2 linked regions of the Prochlorococcus marinus subsp. marinus str. CCMP1375 genome follow. The protein of the gene in region 2 interacts with the protein of the main gene of each other region in a pairwise test. Links are inferred from orthologs where the notes say so. Each region holds a gene or a part of one and is shown on either strand. Other genes may lie near its edges. The genes, in order: sfsA and PRO_RS05275.

Region 1 (7,857 bases), 710 kb from region 2 along the record:
CTCAGAAGCAAAGTTCTCACTAGCAATTAGCTCTAAATGTGTTTGTTGCCGTAAGAGCTCTTGATTAATTAAAAAAGAAATATCTGGATCTGTATTTCGGAGATCTGAATTAATCGTATGCAATTTAATATTCTCCTATGTGTAGTGTCACTGTTGGGATAGTAAATAAAAGATGGCCATGATTAAGAAAAATGCGTCTTAATTTCCTTTTTGTGTGTTGATCTTATTAAAAAGTTGAAAAACGCGCCTGGAGAGATTCGAACTCCCGACCCTCTGATCCGTAGTCAGATGCTCTAATCCGCTGAGCTACAGGCGCACAAGGTTAAGCGGAAACTTTGATATCCACTTATCCAACTATAGGATGGCGTGAGAATTACATCAAAACAAAATTCAATGCCTCTTAGGTGGTATGGCAATGGAGATCCCACTGATCCCATTTATTTGCATTTCTCTCGAATAGTTAATTTCACTATTCATGCAATGGCATTTGCAGCTGTAAATAGTGGTTTATGGCTAGTTCATCAGATTCGTGATGTATGGCCTAATCTCCAATGGATTACTGGTTTATGGCTTGTGGGTTTAATGGTTCATTTGACATTTGTCATTATTCGCAGACCTTCTTCGACGAATCACTCTCCTTTAGAAGAGTGATTGTGTGATCTAATTGCTTCAACAATTCTTATGAGTCTTGATTCAACCCAATTGCAGGAATTAGAACTCTTGATTGCGGATCGCATATATATACAAGTTGAGAATTGGCATCTTTATTTAGGTGATGCAGGCTTGTCAAAGCCTTTGGCTATTGAATGCCAAGCTCATCTTGATAATGGAGCTAACATTGCTGCTCGCAAGGCATGCGAAGGAGTTCAAGTCTTACTTGGTGGAGGCAACACAAAATTGCCTTTATCGAGATTAATTTCTTCTGGCCAATTTTTCGAATTAGAAGAGATTTTACAAAACTACTGCCCTTAAGACTTTTCTGATTCTTATAGATAGCTAAAAATTTTTTAATTCTGTATATTTTACTTAAAATAAATATTTATTTGCTATATAGAAAATTTAATTTACTTTTAAAAATTCTTACCATTTCACTCACTTCTTTTATGCCTAGTAAATTAGAAAGAATACAGAACAACAACAGGCTCATAAAAATTGAAACTAAGAGTTGAATTAATTGCCATGAATTATTATAAGACAATAATGGAAGAGAATTGATTTTACTTGCTACTAATCCAGAAAATAATCCGCATAAAAAAAGTTTTGATAAATCAACAAGCCATTCTTTTAAAGGAAGTAAAGTGATTTTAGCTTTTAGCTTTAATAAAAGTATTGAGCAAGTTAATATATTTACTCCAACTGTTGCAAGAACAAGCCCATTTGCTCCAAGATTAATTGTTAATTGGTCCCCCCACGGAGTTGGTCCCCCAATGAGAAACCAGTCTAAAAACGCATTAAGGGCTATTCCTATAGTCGATATCTTGAAAGGCGTATCTCCATCACTAAAAGCATAAAAAACTCTAACTAATAAATCTCTTATTAAATAAGCTGGCATGCCAATTCCATAGCAAACTAATAAACCTGAAACTAGTTGAATAGCCTCATTATTAAATACTCCTCTCCCAAAAATAGTTTCTGTAATTGTTTTACTTAGAGCTATAAATATTGCACCTAGGCAAATCATGCTAGCTGATGAAAATATGAAACCTTGCCTTATTCTCATTATTAAATCTTTTTGATTTTCATCAAGTGTTAGTTTCGCAAAAGTTGGCAATAATGGTAACAAGAGTGCATTTGAAACCAGGCCTAAAGGAGCTTGAACTAAAAAGTTTGCATAACTTAAGCCTGCTGCGGCTCCTAAAATATTAGAAGCGAAAAATAAATCTGTAAAAACATTGACCTGCAACATTCCAGAAGCAAAGGTCGCTGGAAGAATAATCTTCCAAACTTCTTTAACACCAGAATTTCTCCAGTCAAAAATAAATTTAAATTTGAAAAGTTTTTCCTTTTTTAATAAAGGAATTTGTATAACCCATTGAATAATTGCTCCTATTAGTGTCGCTTGGGCTAGAATTATCCCACCTAACATTTCTATATAATTTGAATTAACTTGTAGGTTTTTATATGCCCAAAAAATACTAACACCAATTATTAATGCTAGACTTGATATTATTGGAGATATAGAGGGAATAAAGAATTTATCTCTTGCATTTAATGAACCAAAACCTATTCCAATTAAACCTGCAAATAAAGTAATTGGGGACATTATCTTTAATTGTTTAACTGCGATTAAGTGAGTTGAGTTGTCTAAACCTGGTCCTACTAATTGTATTATTGAATCTGCTCCTAAAAATAAAAAGCCACTAATTAAAATGAAGACAAAAATAATTGATGTGTTAATAGAACCCATAATATATTCACCTTCTTTTTGACTTCTTCTGCTTAAAACTGTTACTACTGCATTGTGTAAGGGACCATTAATGCCGCCTATAAGAATTAAGAAAAAACCAGGCAGAATGTAGGCATAATTGAATGCGTCATATGCAGCCCCAACTCCAAAAACCCCAGCTATTAAAACTTGCCTTGCCAGACCGCCAGTCTTGCTTAGTACTGTTCCTAAACTGATTAGCATTGAAATGCTCTTTAGAGAACGTTTCATGCTTTGTGCCTAATAGATCTCATGGATTTTTAAGAACTTTTTAAATAGATTCATTCAATATATTCAGCAGAGATCTGTTTCTCATGATCGGCAAAACCATTACCAACTTTTCTCCGCTTACGGAAGGCATATTACTGAAAAGATATAAACGTTTTCTTGCAGATGTGGAGCTTGACACTGGGGAAGTAGTAACTGCACATTGTGCGAATACAGGACCCATGAAAGGTGTATTACATGTTGGCGGACGTGTCAGATTAAGACACTCTCCTTCACCTTCTAGGAAGTTAAGTTGGTCTTGGGAACAAGCTCAGGTTCCTTCTGGTCAATCTTTTTCTTGGGTTGGAGTTAATACTGCTTTACCTAATAAGTTGGTTAGGCTTGCAATTGAGGCAGGTTGCTTAAAGCAAGAGTTAGGTGAGATTTTTGAAATTAAAAATGAAGTGACGTATGGGGTTGCAAGGAAAAGTCGAATTGATTTGCTATTAACTCCTCATTTCAACAATTCAGATTCTCGTAAGATTTTTGTAGAAATTAAAAATACAACTTGGGCTAAAGGGTCTACAGCTGTTTTCCCTGACACAGTTACAACAAGAGGACAAAAGCATTTGCAAGAAATGATTAATGAAGTGCCTTCTTCACGAGCGGTCTTGGTTCCTTGCATTAGCAGAAATGATATTGAAGTATTTGTTCCTGGTGATTCAGCTGATGCTAAGTATGGCGATCTTTTTAGATTGGCTCTGAATGCAGGAGTAGAAGTAATACCTTGCGCTTTTGATTTTCATTTGGATTGCATCACTTGGGAAGGCACTAAACCATTCCTTAAAGGAGAAAATTTTTGATTCTTTAGAATATTTTTGTCTTAATTACAAAACTAAGTAAACCTATAGAAACTAGAGCCAAGAGTGTACCTCCTGCGATCATTACATTGGATCGTTCAGAAGCTTGTCTGGGGTTGCTTTTTTTAGAGACAATAGCTTTTTTGGTTTCCATGGTTTGGGAACTTAAATTCTGACTAAAGAGATACCAATTCTTAGTTATGTATTAATGATTACCAGATAGCAACTCTATTTTACCCATATTTGTATTTGTAATGGCTGCGTTTCTAGAAAATCAGCCGATATGACTCTTTCTATCTTTTTATGACCACTGCTTTGCAATCGCCGCCAAGGCGTCGCATTGCCCGCCTTCAAGAAGTCAGTCTTCTTGAAGGGCCAATGCTTCTCCTCCGTAGCATTCGTGGATTTCGATCCAATCAATCCTTGATTTGGTTGGCAACAGTTCCATTGGCACTTTTAGGCTTAGGGGTTTTTGGGTTTGCTGCTCGTGCAGGCGTAGGACTATCTGATTTATCAGGCGCTCAAGCTGCGAGCTTCTTGGCAGATAACCTATGGCTTTTTATAGCAACGATCCTTGTAATTTTTATGAATGCTGGCTTCGCAATGGTTGAAGCTGGGATGTGTCGTCAAAAGAATGCAGTGAACATTTTGGCCAAAAACCTTTTTGTTTTTGCTCTTGCTGTAACTGCTTATTGGTTCATTGGTTATTCCATAATGTATGGAGGAACTCCAATTATTGGTGGAGTAATTTTTTCTAATGGCTTTTTCTTCAACCCTGATCCGTCAGATGCACTTAGTTGTGCCGCTGGATTAGGAGCTGATGGATGTAGTCAATTAGTCCCTGCAGTAGACTTCCTCTTTCAGGCTGCTTTTGCAGGTACAGCAGCAACTATTGTTTCTGGTCTTGTAGCAGAGAGAGTGAAGTTTGGAGAATTTGTTGTTTTCTCGCTAGTCCTTACTGCTTTCATATATCCAATTGCTGGTAGTTGGCAGTGGAATGGCGCAGGTTGGTTATCGCAGTTAGGTTTCATTGATTTTGCGGGCTCTTCAATTGTCCACTCAGTTGGGGGATGGGCTGGTCTTGTAGGAGCAATGCTTCTTGGACCAAGAATTGGCAAATTTGTTGATGGGAAGCCCCAAGCAATGCCAGGGCACAACATGGCAATCGCAACTCTTGGTGCTCTGATCCTTTGGATTGGTTGGTATGGCTTTAACCCAGGTTCAGAGTTGGCTATGGATGAATATGTAGCTTACGTTGCAGTTACAACAACTCTTGCAGCAGCTGGTGGAGCTATTGCAGCTACATTGCTTTCTACTCTTACTTCCGGCAAGCCAGATCTAACAATGATCATTAATGGAATATTGGCTGGTCTTGTAAGCATTACTGCTGGCTGTGGAAACATGACACTTTCTGGATCTTGGCTTGCAGGATTTGTTGGAGGCTTAATAGTTGTTTTCGCAGTTTCTGCTTTGGATTCAGCTGGAATAGATGACCCAGTTGGAGCTTTCTCAGTTCACGGTGTATGCGGCGTTTGGGGAACAGTTGTTATTGGTCTCTGGGGCGTTGATGGAATGGATCCAGGAGCAGCTGGGATTGGCTTGTTTAATGGGGGAGGACTAAACACTTTGCTTATTCAGGCACTTGGAGCAGGTGCTTATGCAATATGGACAGTAGTAACCTGTTGGCTAGCTTGGACTGTTATTGGTGGTTTCTTCGGTGGCATTCGTGTTAGTGAGGAGGAAGAGATTCAAGGTCTTGATATAGGTGAACATGGTATGGAGGCATATCCAGACTTCGCTTCATCTAATTAAGAAAAACCTTTTCTTTACAAAAAGCTTGGCGTTAAGCCAAGCTTTTTTTGCTTTTTGGGTCTTTTCTAATAGAGTCTTGTTATTAATGGCAGCTTTAATGGATACTCAAGCTTTTAAGCGATCGCTGCATCATTCTGATCGTTATAACCGTAGAGGGTTTGAATCACCTGCAAAACGTGCTCAGGCTCTTGAAAAGGCTTATCAAAGTAATTTGATAGCCTCTATTCGTGATAATGGATATTTGTTAGAGCACGGAAGGTTAAGAGTAAAGCTTGCAGAGGCATTTGGTTTTTGTTGGGGAGTAGAACGTGCGGTCGCAATGGCCTATGAAACTAGACGACATTATCCAACAGAAAGTATTTGGATTACCAATGAAATTATTCATAACCCCTCTGTTAATGATCATTTGAGGAATATGAATGTTCGTTTTATTTCGGCTGAGAAAGGTATTAAGGATTTTTCGTCAGTAGAAGAAGGGGATGTTGTGATACTGCCAGCATTTGGGGCAACAGTTCATGAGATGAAATTACTTCATGAAAGAGGGTGCCATATCATAGACACAACTTGTCCTTGGGTTTCAAAGGTTTGGCATACAGTAGAGAAACATAAGAAGCATGAATTCAGTTCAATTATTCATGGGAAAGTGAAGCATGAGGAAACATTAGCAACTAGTTCTTTCGCTGGAACATATCTTGTAGTACTAGATTTGAAGGAAGCTCAGTATGTTTCTGATTATATTCTTGGCAAGGGGAATCGAGATGATTTTCTAAGGAGATTTTCCAGGGCTTCTTCTCAAGGATTTGATCCAGATAGAGATTTAAAGAGGTTAGGAGTTGCAAATCAAACAACAATGCTTAAGAGCGAGACCGAGGAGATAGGCAGGCTTTTTGAAAAGACCATGCTTAGAAAATATGGTCCTGCTGAATTAAATGAACATTTCTTAGCTTTTAATACTATTTGCGATGCTACAGAAGAAAGACAAGATGCAATGTTTTCCTTAGTTGATGAACCTTTGGACTTGTTAGTTGTTATTGGTGGTTTTAATTCTTCTAATACAACTCATCTTCAAGAAATTGCTCTTGCTAAGGGGATACGCTCTTTTCATATAGACACCCCTGAAAGAATCGGAGAGATAGAAAATACTATTACTCATAAACCTTTAGGTGATGACTTGAGGGTAGAGTCTAATTTTTTACCAGAAGGAAAGATTAATGTAGGTATTACTTCTGGTGCTTCTACACCAGATAGAATTGTTGAACATGTAATTCAAAAACTTATAAACCTTAGTGAGAGAAAGCTAATGACTGAGAATTGATTCTTATATATCCCTCACAATATTATTAATTTTATAGATAGTTTTTAGCATCCAATACGTTGCAAAATAAGCGCAACTAACGGATTTGCAGATAAACAACTAATATATAAATCTAATGCTTATAAATGATGGCTAACTCAGGCAGGCGAAATTCTGAAGATTTGGGCGCTTCTAACAGTAATCTGCCGCAGCAGAAAGTTGAAGTGGTAGTTGCAAATCCATCAGCAGGAGAGGTGAATATTTTAGGTGAGCTTTCTATTTTTGTTCTTAGAGTTGTTTTTAGTCTCTTTATGATCCATCATGGCCTTGAAAAATTGCAGGATCCACAAGGCTTTGCAGAATTTGTCGTCGGTAAATATTTCACCTTCCTGCCTGGAGATCCCATCATATGGACCTTTGCTGCTGGTTTAACACAAATTATCTGTCCTATTGGCCTTGCTTTGGGAGTGTTGACAAGGCTTGCTGCTCTTGGCCTTCTTAATACAATGCTATTTGCTCTTTATTTTCACTTTGTTGATACAGGTTTAGAAGGCTTCCCTTTAGCAGTTGTAGAAGGCCATAACTATATATTTGAATTGTCTGCAATTTATGCTGCTATATCTTTATATTTTTTGTGTGCAGGGCCTGGAAGGTTGTCAGTTCTTAGAAAAGCAAATAAAGTCACTTATTATCCTCAAGGTAAAGAAAGCTAGGCTTTAGAATTAATCTAATTTCATATAGTAAATGAACTTCTTAGTGTAGAAAGTGTCGGCGACCTGTAAAAATCATAGATATATTTAACTCATTACAAGCTTCTATTGACAAGTTATCTTTTATGCTGCCTCCAGGTTGAATAATTGCAGTAATACCATGACTTGCTGCCATCCTAACTGTGTCATCAAAAGGGAAAAATCCATCACTTGCTAGAACAGCTTTCTTTGCTTTATCGCCAGCAGTTTCTAAAGCTATTTTTGCAGCACCAATTCTATTCATTTGACCAGCACCTATTCCAATTGTTTGGCCTGAAGATGCAATTGCAATTGCATTAGAGCGGATATGCTTAACAACTTTCCAAGCAAAAGTTAAATCTTTTTTTTCTATAGAGCTTGGCTGTTTCTTGGTAACTACTTCCCAAGACTTTTCATCTATTAATTCATCATCACTTTCTTGTATTAATAATCCTCCAAGGATACTTCTTATATTATTTCTTTCTGATTGATCTATATAGTATTTATTCATTTCTAAAAGTCTTAGATTTT
Region 2 (8,003 bases):
CATATTCAATTATCACCAGCATTAATAGTAATAGGCATAGTAAATATAATTTATGGAGCATTAAATGCTTTTGCTCAAGACAATGTAAAACGAAGAATTGCTTGCAGTTCAGTAAGTCACATGGGTTTTGTTCTATTAGGTATAGGAGCTATAAACACTTTAGGTATTAATGGGGCAATGCTTCAGATGATCAGTCATGGACTAATTGCTGCAGCAATGTTCTTTATAACAGGTTCATTTTACGAAAGAACAAATACTCTTTCAATACCAAATATGGGAGGACTAGCAAAGGCTCTTCCGATAACATTTGCTCTTTTTCTCACCAGTTCGTTAGCCTCCTTAGCTCTTCCAGGCATGAGTGGATTTGTTAGTGAAATAACAATCTTCCTTGGTATAACTAGTCAAGATGCCTTTACTTCGATTTTCAGATCTATCTCAATACTAATTGCTGCAATAGGACTTGTACTTACTCCTGTTTACCTTTTATCAATGTGCAGACGAGTGTTTTTTGGGCCTAGGATACCAGCCTTAGCAATGGTTGAAGAAATGAACTCCAGAGAGCTGTTAATAGCTTTAAGTCTTCTAGTACCAACATTATTCATAGGTTTTTGGCCTAGAATCGCTACAGATTTATTTGAAACATCTACTGATGCGATTGCAAGTAACTTGCTTGCTAGCAATTTAATAACTATTGCACCAATAGTATATTTAAATTAAAAGAAAGAAATGCAAAAACTTCCAGCACTATTGATTGGTAAAGGATTACCACTCTTTGAAGAGATTACTAGTCTAGAAATTGAGCAATGTATTCCAACTCTATTAAATATACTTCACAAGGAATTTGATGTTTTAGAAAATGAGTTAAAAGAGAAGTTGATCTCAGAAAAAGCTTTAACTTGGGAAGATCTAATAAACCCTTTGTACAAAATTGAAGAGAAGCTTCGCTGGAGCTGGGGAATTGTCTCACATTTAAATGGAGTATCTAATTCTCCTGAACTAAGAAAAGTCTATGCTGATCAACAGCCTGAAGTAATTCGATTTGGCAATCGATTGGGTCAAAGCAAGGTACTATTTAATGCACTCTTAAACCTTTTCAATAAAAACAAACAATCTCTAGATAACACACAGCTAAGAATTCTTGAATCAGAATTACTATCAATGAAGAATAGAGGTGTAGGTTTAACAGGTGAAGACAAAAAAATATTTAATTCTAACAGTGAACGTCTTGCGGAACTTTCTAATATCTTTAGTAATAACGTATTAGATGCAACAAAAGAATGGAAACTTCTACTAACAAAACCTGAACAGATAGAAGGGCTACCAAAACGTAGCCTAGAAGCAATGGCAAAAGCTGCAAAAGAAGCTGATGATATTTTTCAAGAAAATAGGGGGGAAGGACCTTCAGCAGAAAAAGGTCCATGGCTACTAGGTCTAGACATGCCAAGCTATACCACTTTTATTACATACTCAAAGAATAGGCACTTGCGTGAAATTATTTATAAAGCCTACATAAGTAGAGCCAGTAGTGGAAAGCTAAATAATCAAAAGTTAATTGAACAAATTCTTTCAATTAGAAAACACCAAGCTCAACTTCTTGGCTACAAAAACTGGGCTGAAATAAGCTTGTCAAGCAAAATGGCCAGTAATGTATCTCAAGTAGAAGAATTGCTTGAAGAACTCAGATCCGCAGCAATGCCAGCTGCCAAGGAAGAAATAAAAAGATTAGAGTTATTTGCTGCCGATGAAACTGGTACTGACTTCTATAAATTAGCTCCTTGGGATGTCAATTATTGGTCAGAAAAGTTAAGGCAAAAGCTATTTGATCTCAATCAAGAAAATCTAAGAGCTTGGTTCCCACTTCCTCAAGTACTTAATGGTTTATTTAGGTTATGTGAAAGACTATTCGAGATCTCTATAAAACCATGTAGCGCAAAGTATCCTGTATGGCACAAAGATGTTGAATTATATGATGTGTTAGATAAAGATGATACACACATTGCTTCCTTTTACTTAGATCCATTCTCAAGACCTGCTAGTAAACGAGGAGGTGCATGGATGGACGAATGCCTAACAAAAGAAAGATTAGATAATGGAGACGTCGTAATACCAGTGGCATATTTAGTTTGTAATCAAACACCGCCAACTGAAAGACTCCCCAGTCTGATGAGTTTTGAAGAAGTGAAAACCCTATTTCATGAGTTCGGACATGGCCTACAGCACATGCTTACAAAAGTTGAATATCCAAAAGCAGCAGGGATCAATAATGTGGAATGGGATGCAGTTGAACTCCCTAGCCAATTTATGGAAAATTGGTGCCTAGAAGAGAAAACAATCAACGACATTGCAAAGCATTGGGAGACTAAGCAACCACTTCCTAATGAAGAATTTCAAAAATTAAGACTAAATCAAACCTTCAATTCAGGACTTAATACGTTAAGACAAATTCACTTTGCTTTAACTGATATACGTCTACATAATCTTTGGAACGATAATCTAGGGATTACTCCAGATGAACTTAGAAGGAATCTAGCTAAGACAACATGTGTAATAGAGCCTATTCCAGAAGATCAATTCTTATGCGCATTTAGTCATATTTTTGCTGGTGGATATTCAGCAGGTTATTACTCTTATAAGTGGGCTGAAGTACTAAGTGCAGATGCATTTTCGGCGTTCGAAGAAGCTGGATTAGACAATGAATCAAATATTAGATTAATTGGGAAACGATTCAGGGATACAATACTCAGCCTTGGAGGAAGCAAATCACCAAATGAAATCTTCCAATCATTCAGAGGAAGACCTGCAACTAGCGAAGCATTAATCAAACATTGTGGACTTAGAACAGCTATCAAATAAATCTGAGGTTATCTTTTCAATAGCTACTGATTTTTTTATTAGCGCTTTATGAGTAAATACAGGCAATGATATAGAAGGTCCTATCGGCAAAACTGCTCTAAACCCAGGGAAAACCATTAAATCAAATTTACAGAAATAACTTCTACAATTAAGTTTCTGAAGGTTAGTTAAATCATTATTTAATGATTTAATCAACTTGCTGCCTACTTTCATTTCTGCGATTCCGGCAAAAATATTGGCAGGTACAAGTTGAGCCGTTAATGTTCCGTAGTGCGGACTACCTACACTAAAAAATCGCCTAGTTCTTTGATAGCCTCCCATCTCTTGAAGCCAGACTCTACTTATCAAACCACCCATAGAGAACCCAAGTAGATCTATTAATACATCAGGACCTAATGTTCGAGTAATTTGAGAATCAAGTTCTACTGCCAATTTACGTATATTTATTCTCCCACAATCATGCGGTAAATGGGGTGCTAATACAAAAGATTGTGGTTGATTTAATCTATCCTCTAAGCGTTTAAAAAGTTGAGGAGTATTCCAGAGCCCATGAACTAAGACTAATGGGCGATCTAAAATAGGCATAGGTTACTTAAAGGGAGGATTGTTCCTATTTCTTTGAATAGAAACACTTCCAGTAAAGCCATCAATTGGCGGATAACATTTTTCAAGTGAAATTCGAATGGGAACAGTTCCATATAACATTTCAAGTCGATCTAAAATTTGTTCACTGAAATATTCAATAGTTTTACACCTGATCTGAAATGACAGTTGTTGGAGACTTTTGATAGCAAGACTATAATCTGCAGATAAAGACAGATCGTCACTCTTACAAGCTGTTTCTAAATCCAGCCAAAGAGTAAAGTCTAAAAGGAATAATTGTCCTAACAAACGTTCTTTCTCTAATACACCTACATGTGCCCAGAGATTGATACCTTCAACATGTATTGAACTAAAGGTAGGAGGTTTCATTAGAGTTACAAATCAATATGAGAAAAAGTCTTCTTACCATTAGAAAAATCTTCTGCAATATGCCCATCTCCTTCTAAGAAATATCTATAGGTAACCAATCCATCTAAGCCGACTGGGCCTCTAGGTGGAAGTGTTTGCGTGCTAATACCAACTTCTGCTCCAAAACCATAACGAAATCCATCTGCAAAGCGAGTAGAACAATTATGGTAAACTCCTGAACTGTCAACTGTGCGCAGAAACCTCCTGGCTATTTCCTTATTTGTAGTCGCAATAGCATCAGTATGCCTAGATCCATAGCGACGTATATGAAGCATCGCCTCATCTACTGATGAAACGACTTTTACCGAAAGTTTTAAGTCAAGGTATTCAGTAGACCAATCACTTTCTTCTGCCTTTGTAATAATTCCAAAAGACTGAGACAATTCATCTCCTAAAAGAGTGACTCCCAATTTTTCAAACGCTGGAATAGCTAATTTAAGAAAAGAAGCAGCGATATCTTTATGTAATAGCAAAGTTTCAATAGCATTACATGCTGCCGGATATTGACATTTGCTATCTATCGCAATATCTAGGGCCTGATTTAGATTAACTGCAGAGTCAATATATAAATGACAAATTCCATCAGCATGGCCCAAAACAGGTATGCGAGTATTGTCTTGAATAAAGCGTACTAATTCATTGCTTCCTCGAGGAATAATTAGATCAACAATTCCATCTAAACCAAGCAAGCCTAAACTCTCTTGTCTCGTTTTTAACAAGCATATTGATTCAGGCTGAATATCCGATTTGCTCAGTCCTTCTTTCATTGCTTTTACTATTTCAATATTTGTCAAACTAGCTTCACTACCACCCTTCAGGATTGCTCCATTACCAGAACGTATTGCTAGAGAAGCAATTTGCATAACAGCATCAGGCCTAGATTCAAAAATCACTCCGATAACCCCTAATGGAACTGTAACTCGTTGTAAATAAAGGTTTGTATTAAGTTCACGGTGGAGTTGACGTATCCCTATCGGATCAGACAACGACGCCACTTGTCTAATGCCTTCAATGCTAATGCGTAATTTTTCTTCAGTTAGTTTTAGTCTTGAAAGAAGAGCTTGATTAAGCCCTTCTTGTTCGGCTCGATGGACATCATCTGAATTTGCTTTCAAAATTTCGCTAGATCTCAAACTCAAAGCCTCAGTCATTAAAATCAATGCGCTTTGACGCTGATCATTTGAACATTGCGACAATGAAACTGAAGCACTCTTCACTTCGAGGGCCCTGTTCACTAATTCATCTGTTGGAGATGGGACCAAAATTTGTTTTTCCATTAGAGAATTAGTTCATTCACATCATCCTCCCTCATAAATAGCAATTTTTTTAGAATTTAGTAAATCATTGCATGGTTAAGAAGAGGACGATTGATAAAACAATGAAAAGCTGTTTTTTAAATGATAAGAAAATACAGATAAATCCTTTATAAATGAAAAGGAATTTTTTCCTGCAAGCACTACCTTGATTTTCAATCTTATTTCCAACCAATCTGCTAAAGGTATATCAACCCAAAGTGGGTTACCAATCCAAGACTCAACAAATCGTCCTGTTTTATCGATTACTCCAGGGATAATAACTACAATAGAATTTACAGCTCCATCATCTAATAAATCTATAGCCTCACAAAGCAAAACAGTAATAGCTCCGGGCGTCAAATAACTATCAACCGTTAAATTCCTCTTATGGCAAAGATGCTGATCATTAAAACAATGCATTTTTATATATGAAGATCCAACATCAAAGCCAATAAAATCATAAATTATTTTCTTCATATTTAATAACGTACAAAAATTTGAACTTGACTCTGCCAATTACCATTTTTATCTAAAGCACCAAGTACTCCAACACTAGGGTTAATTTGGAATGTGATTGTACCTTGAGGAGGAATATCTTTACGATTAGGTGTTGTCTGAATTGAAAAGTTAACTCTCTGAGATAAGTCAAAACCAACTTCCGCTATCCAAGCTTGCTGCGGTGATAAATCATCCGCACTAGCCTCAGAATCAGTTAATTCATTTACCTCACTATTTTCGCTTTCATCATTAGCTATATCATTAGCAGTGACAAATGCAGGATATAAAGAGACTTGTATTCTTTCACTAAAAGCACCACTTAAATTACCTAAAGCAGGGGAAAGGAACGACCTATTCAAAAAATCCACAAGAACTTCTCTCTCACTACCACTCATTAACATTGTCAAAGAGTTTCCACCAATAAGATCAAGCAGTTGACTCTTTGGCAACGCAGGCGTACTTCTTAGTTGAAAAGTCTCAGAGACTCGGTCAGCAGGTCCAGTTGCTACTAACTCGACCTTGACGAATCTAGAGCCCCCTATGCCAACAGCTCCAGAGCCATTAGAAGCAAAATCACTAGTAGAGTCTAATTTAGTTGGGTCCTGAATAACATCTGGAACACGAGTGGTCATTGTTATATCCAAATAAGGAATTAATCCCATAGAGGGTGCAAATAAAGCAATATTCGGTTCTCGTGTATCGAGAGCAAAAGTTGTTGTAAAGAGATTCACTCTCCCTTTCCTAAGACGAATTAGTCCTCGTAAATCAAGAGTGTCATCTAATGCTCCGTCCAAGATTAAAGTTCCAGCAGCATCAAAACTTGCAATTGGTTGTGACACTATTCTTAAATCAGGGCCTAATCGAAGCTTTAAGGAATCAAAGCCTATAAAAGACAAACCTTTGGGGAGTCCAGAACGTAGTAATTTGTTAGCAGGAGAATTCTTATCCTCTATAAAAAGTACAAGAGGGTCTTTATAATCCCAATTTTGTTCTGGGAGCTGATTAAAGTAACGCTGAGTGGAATTAGTAGATATCTTTTGAGTTGATGTGGAATTTTTCTTATCTACACGCGATCTTTTTGTAGAGATAGACCCTTGCTCAATAGTTATATCACCACCTAACAAAGGCTGAAGAATTGAACCTTTAACATTGAGGTTTGAAGAAACTTTAAAATCAAAATTATTTTGATCAAATTCAATAGATTTAATTACTAAGTTTAGCTCTTTTGATATTTCTTTATCATCTCTAAATATATACATTCCTCCATTTGCTTTAACAACACCTTTATCACCAATACGAGCTGTTAATGTCTGAAAATCTATCTGATTAAAATCAAAGATTATTTTAGTATCGAAATCCTTTACAGGGTTTTGTTTCAATAAAAATTCTCCATTGCTAACAACAAAATAACCATTAGCTACTGGTTTAGAACGTGTCCCACTAATTATCAGTTTTAAGTCCGCTGTACCGGATTTCCAATTGACAAAATCCTTAGACAAACCGTCTAAAAAGGTAAGGCCATCTCCATGGCTTTCTACTTTGACATCAAAAGGAAGATCATTTGATAAAGGTACTTTTCCAACAATTTTTACTGGTTGAAGAGAAGAAACTTCACGAATGGATATATCTGTGTTTAAAATTGAATTAGATAAAACAATATTTGCTTTATCTAATACAAATTCTTTTTCAGATATTTTAGCTTTATTTAATACAAGATCCGCTGACAATTCTGGCAAATTATCATTATATTTGTATCTACCAACAACACCAAACATACCTGTTAGAGAAGAAGGTGACGTGAAAAATAATGACAAAATTGAAAAAGGTAAATTTAAAATTTTGAACTCTCCTTTATCAGTTAGAGATAATGATTTAAATGATGCTGTAAAAGGCTCTATCTTCTCCTCACTTTGTTTATCGCCCTTTATCCATATCTTGCCAGAAGCTTTAACCTCTAGATTCAATTTGGAGATTTTAGAGCCCTCTAAGTTAGCCTCTGCATTTAGGTTTCCTTGCAGATCAGATGGATTTATAATTTCCTTGCTTGAAATTTTTCTTTTATATCTTTCCACAAAAACTCGCGAAATATCCCAATTAATCAATTGACTATCAAGCGAATCCTTAGGAGAAGCAAGAAAAAGTCCATTTAGATTTTTAGCAGTGCCTAAAGCAACTTCTGGAGACAAATTAAATTTGGAAATTGTCAAACTACTATCTGTTAACCAAGTAGGACTTATACCTTTTGCAATTGCATTAGCCTTAATAGGTCCGCCTATTTTTCCATTAGCATTAATTGATATCTTGCCTGTATCTGGTGGTATTAATTCGCCTGATAAAGAATACTTC

The links.
Region 1: the proteins of PRO_RS05275 (region 2) and sfsA interact in binary tests that used the Escherichia coli proteins (3 or more experiments, as listed by UniProt). The link is inferred for Prochlorococcus marinus subsp. marinus str. CCMP1375 from one-to-one orthologs.

Annotation. Positions count from the first base shown.
Region 1 is NC_005042.1:282,462-290,318, forward strand. What follows is about bases 1,858-4,617. They hold sfsA (DNA/RNA nuclease SfsA), read left to right. Parts: upstream 1,858-2,739; coding sequence 2,740-3,495; downstream 3,496-4,617. Other genes in these bases: murJ (murein biosynthesis integral membrane protein MurJ), read right to left, coding at 1,858-2,656; PRO_RS01485 (hypothetical protein), read right to left, coding at 3,500-3,646; PRO_RS01490 (ammonium transporter), read left to right, coding at 3,796-4,617. Also shown: glyA (serine hydroxymethyltransferase), read right to left, coding at 1-123; PRO_RS01465 (2TM domain-containing protein), read left to right, coding at 394-651; PRO_RS01470 (DUF3181 family protein), read left to right, coding at 682-972; more of murJ, read right to left, coding at 1,040-1,857; more of PRO_RS01490, read left to right, coding at 4,618-5,304; PRO_RS01495 (4-hydroxy-3-methylbut-2-enyl diphosphate reductase), read left to right, coding at 5,402-6,619; PRO_RS01500 (DoxX family protein), read left to right, coding at 6,748-7,311; purH (bifunctional phosphoribosylaminoimidazolecarboxamide formyltransferase/IMP cyclohydrolase), read right to left, coding at 7,352-7,857. UniProt on the Escherichia coli protein: Binds to DNA non-specifically. Could be a regulatory factor involved in maltose metabolism.
Region 2 is NC_005042.1:986,358-994,360, forward strand. Bases 2,987-5,892 are described here. They hold PRO_RS05275 (glutamate-5-semialdehyde dehydrogenase), read right to left. Parts: upstream 5,142-5,892; coding sequence 3,831-5,141; downstream 2,987-3,830. Other genes in these bases: PRO_RS05265 (esterase/lipase family protein), read right to left, coding at 2,987-3,438; PRO_RS05270 (dihydroneopterin aldolase), read right to left, coding at 3,442-3,825; PRO_RS05280 (ROK family protein), read right to left, coding at 5,217-5,636; PRO_RS05285 (translocation/assembly module TamB), read right to left, coding at 5,639-5,892. Outside these bases: PRO_RS05255 (NAD(P)H-quinone oxidoreductase subunit 4), read left to right, coding at 1-717; PRO_RS05260 (M3 family metallopeptidase), read left to right, coding at 727-2,853; more of PRO_RS05265, read right to left, coding at 2,815-2,986; more of PRO_RS05285, read right to left, coding at 5,893-8,003. UniProt on the Escherichia coli protein: Catalyzes the NADPH-dependent reduction of L-glutamate 5-phosphate into L-glutamate 5-semialdehyde and phosphate. The product spontaneously undergoes cyclization to form 1-pyrroline-5-carboxylate.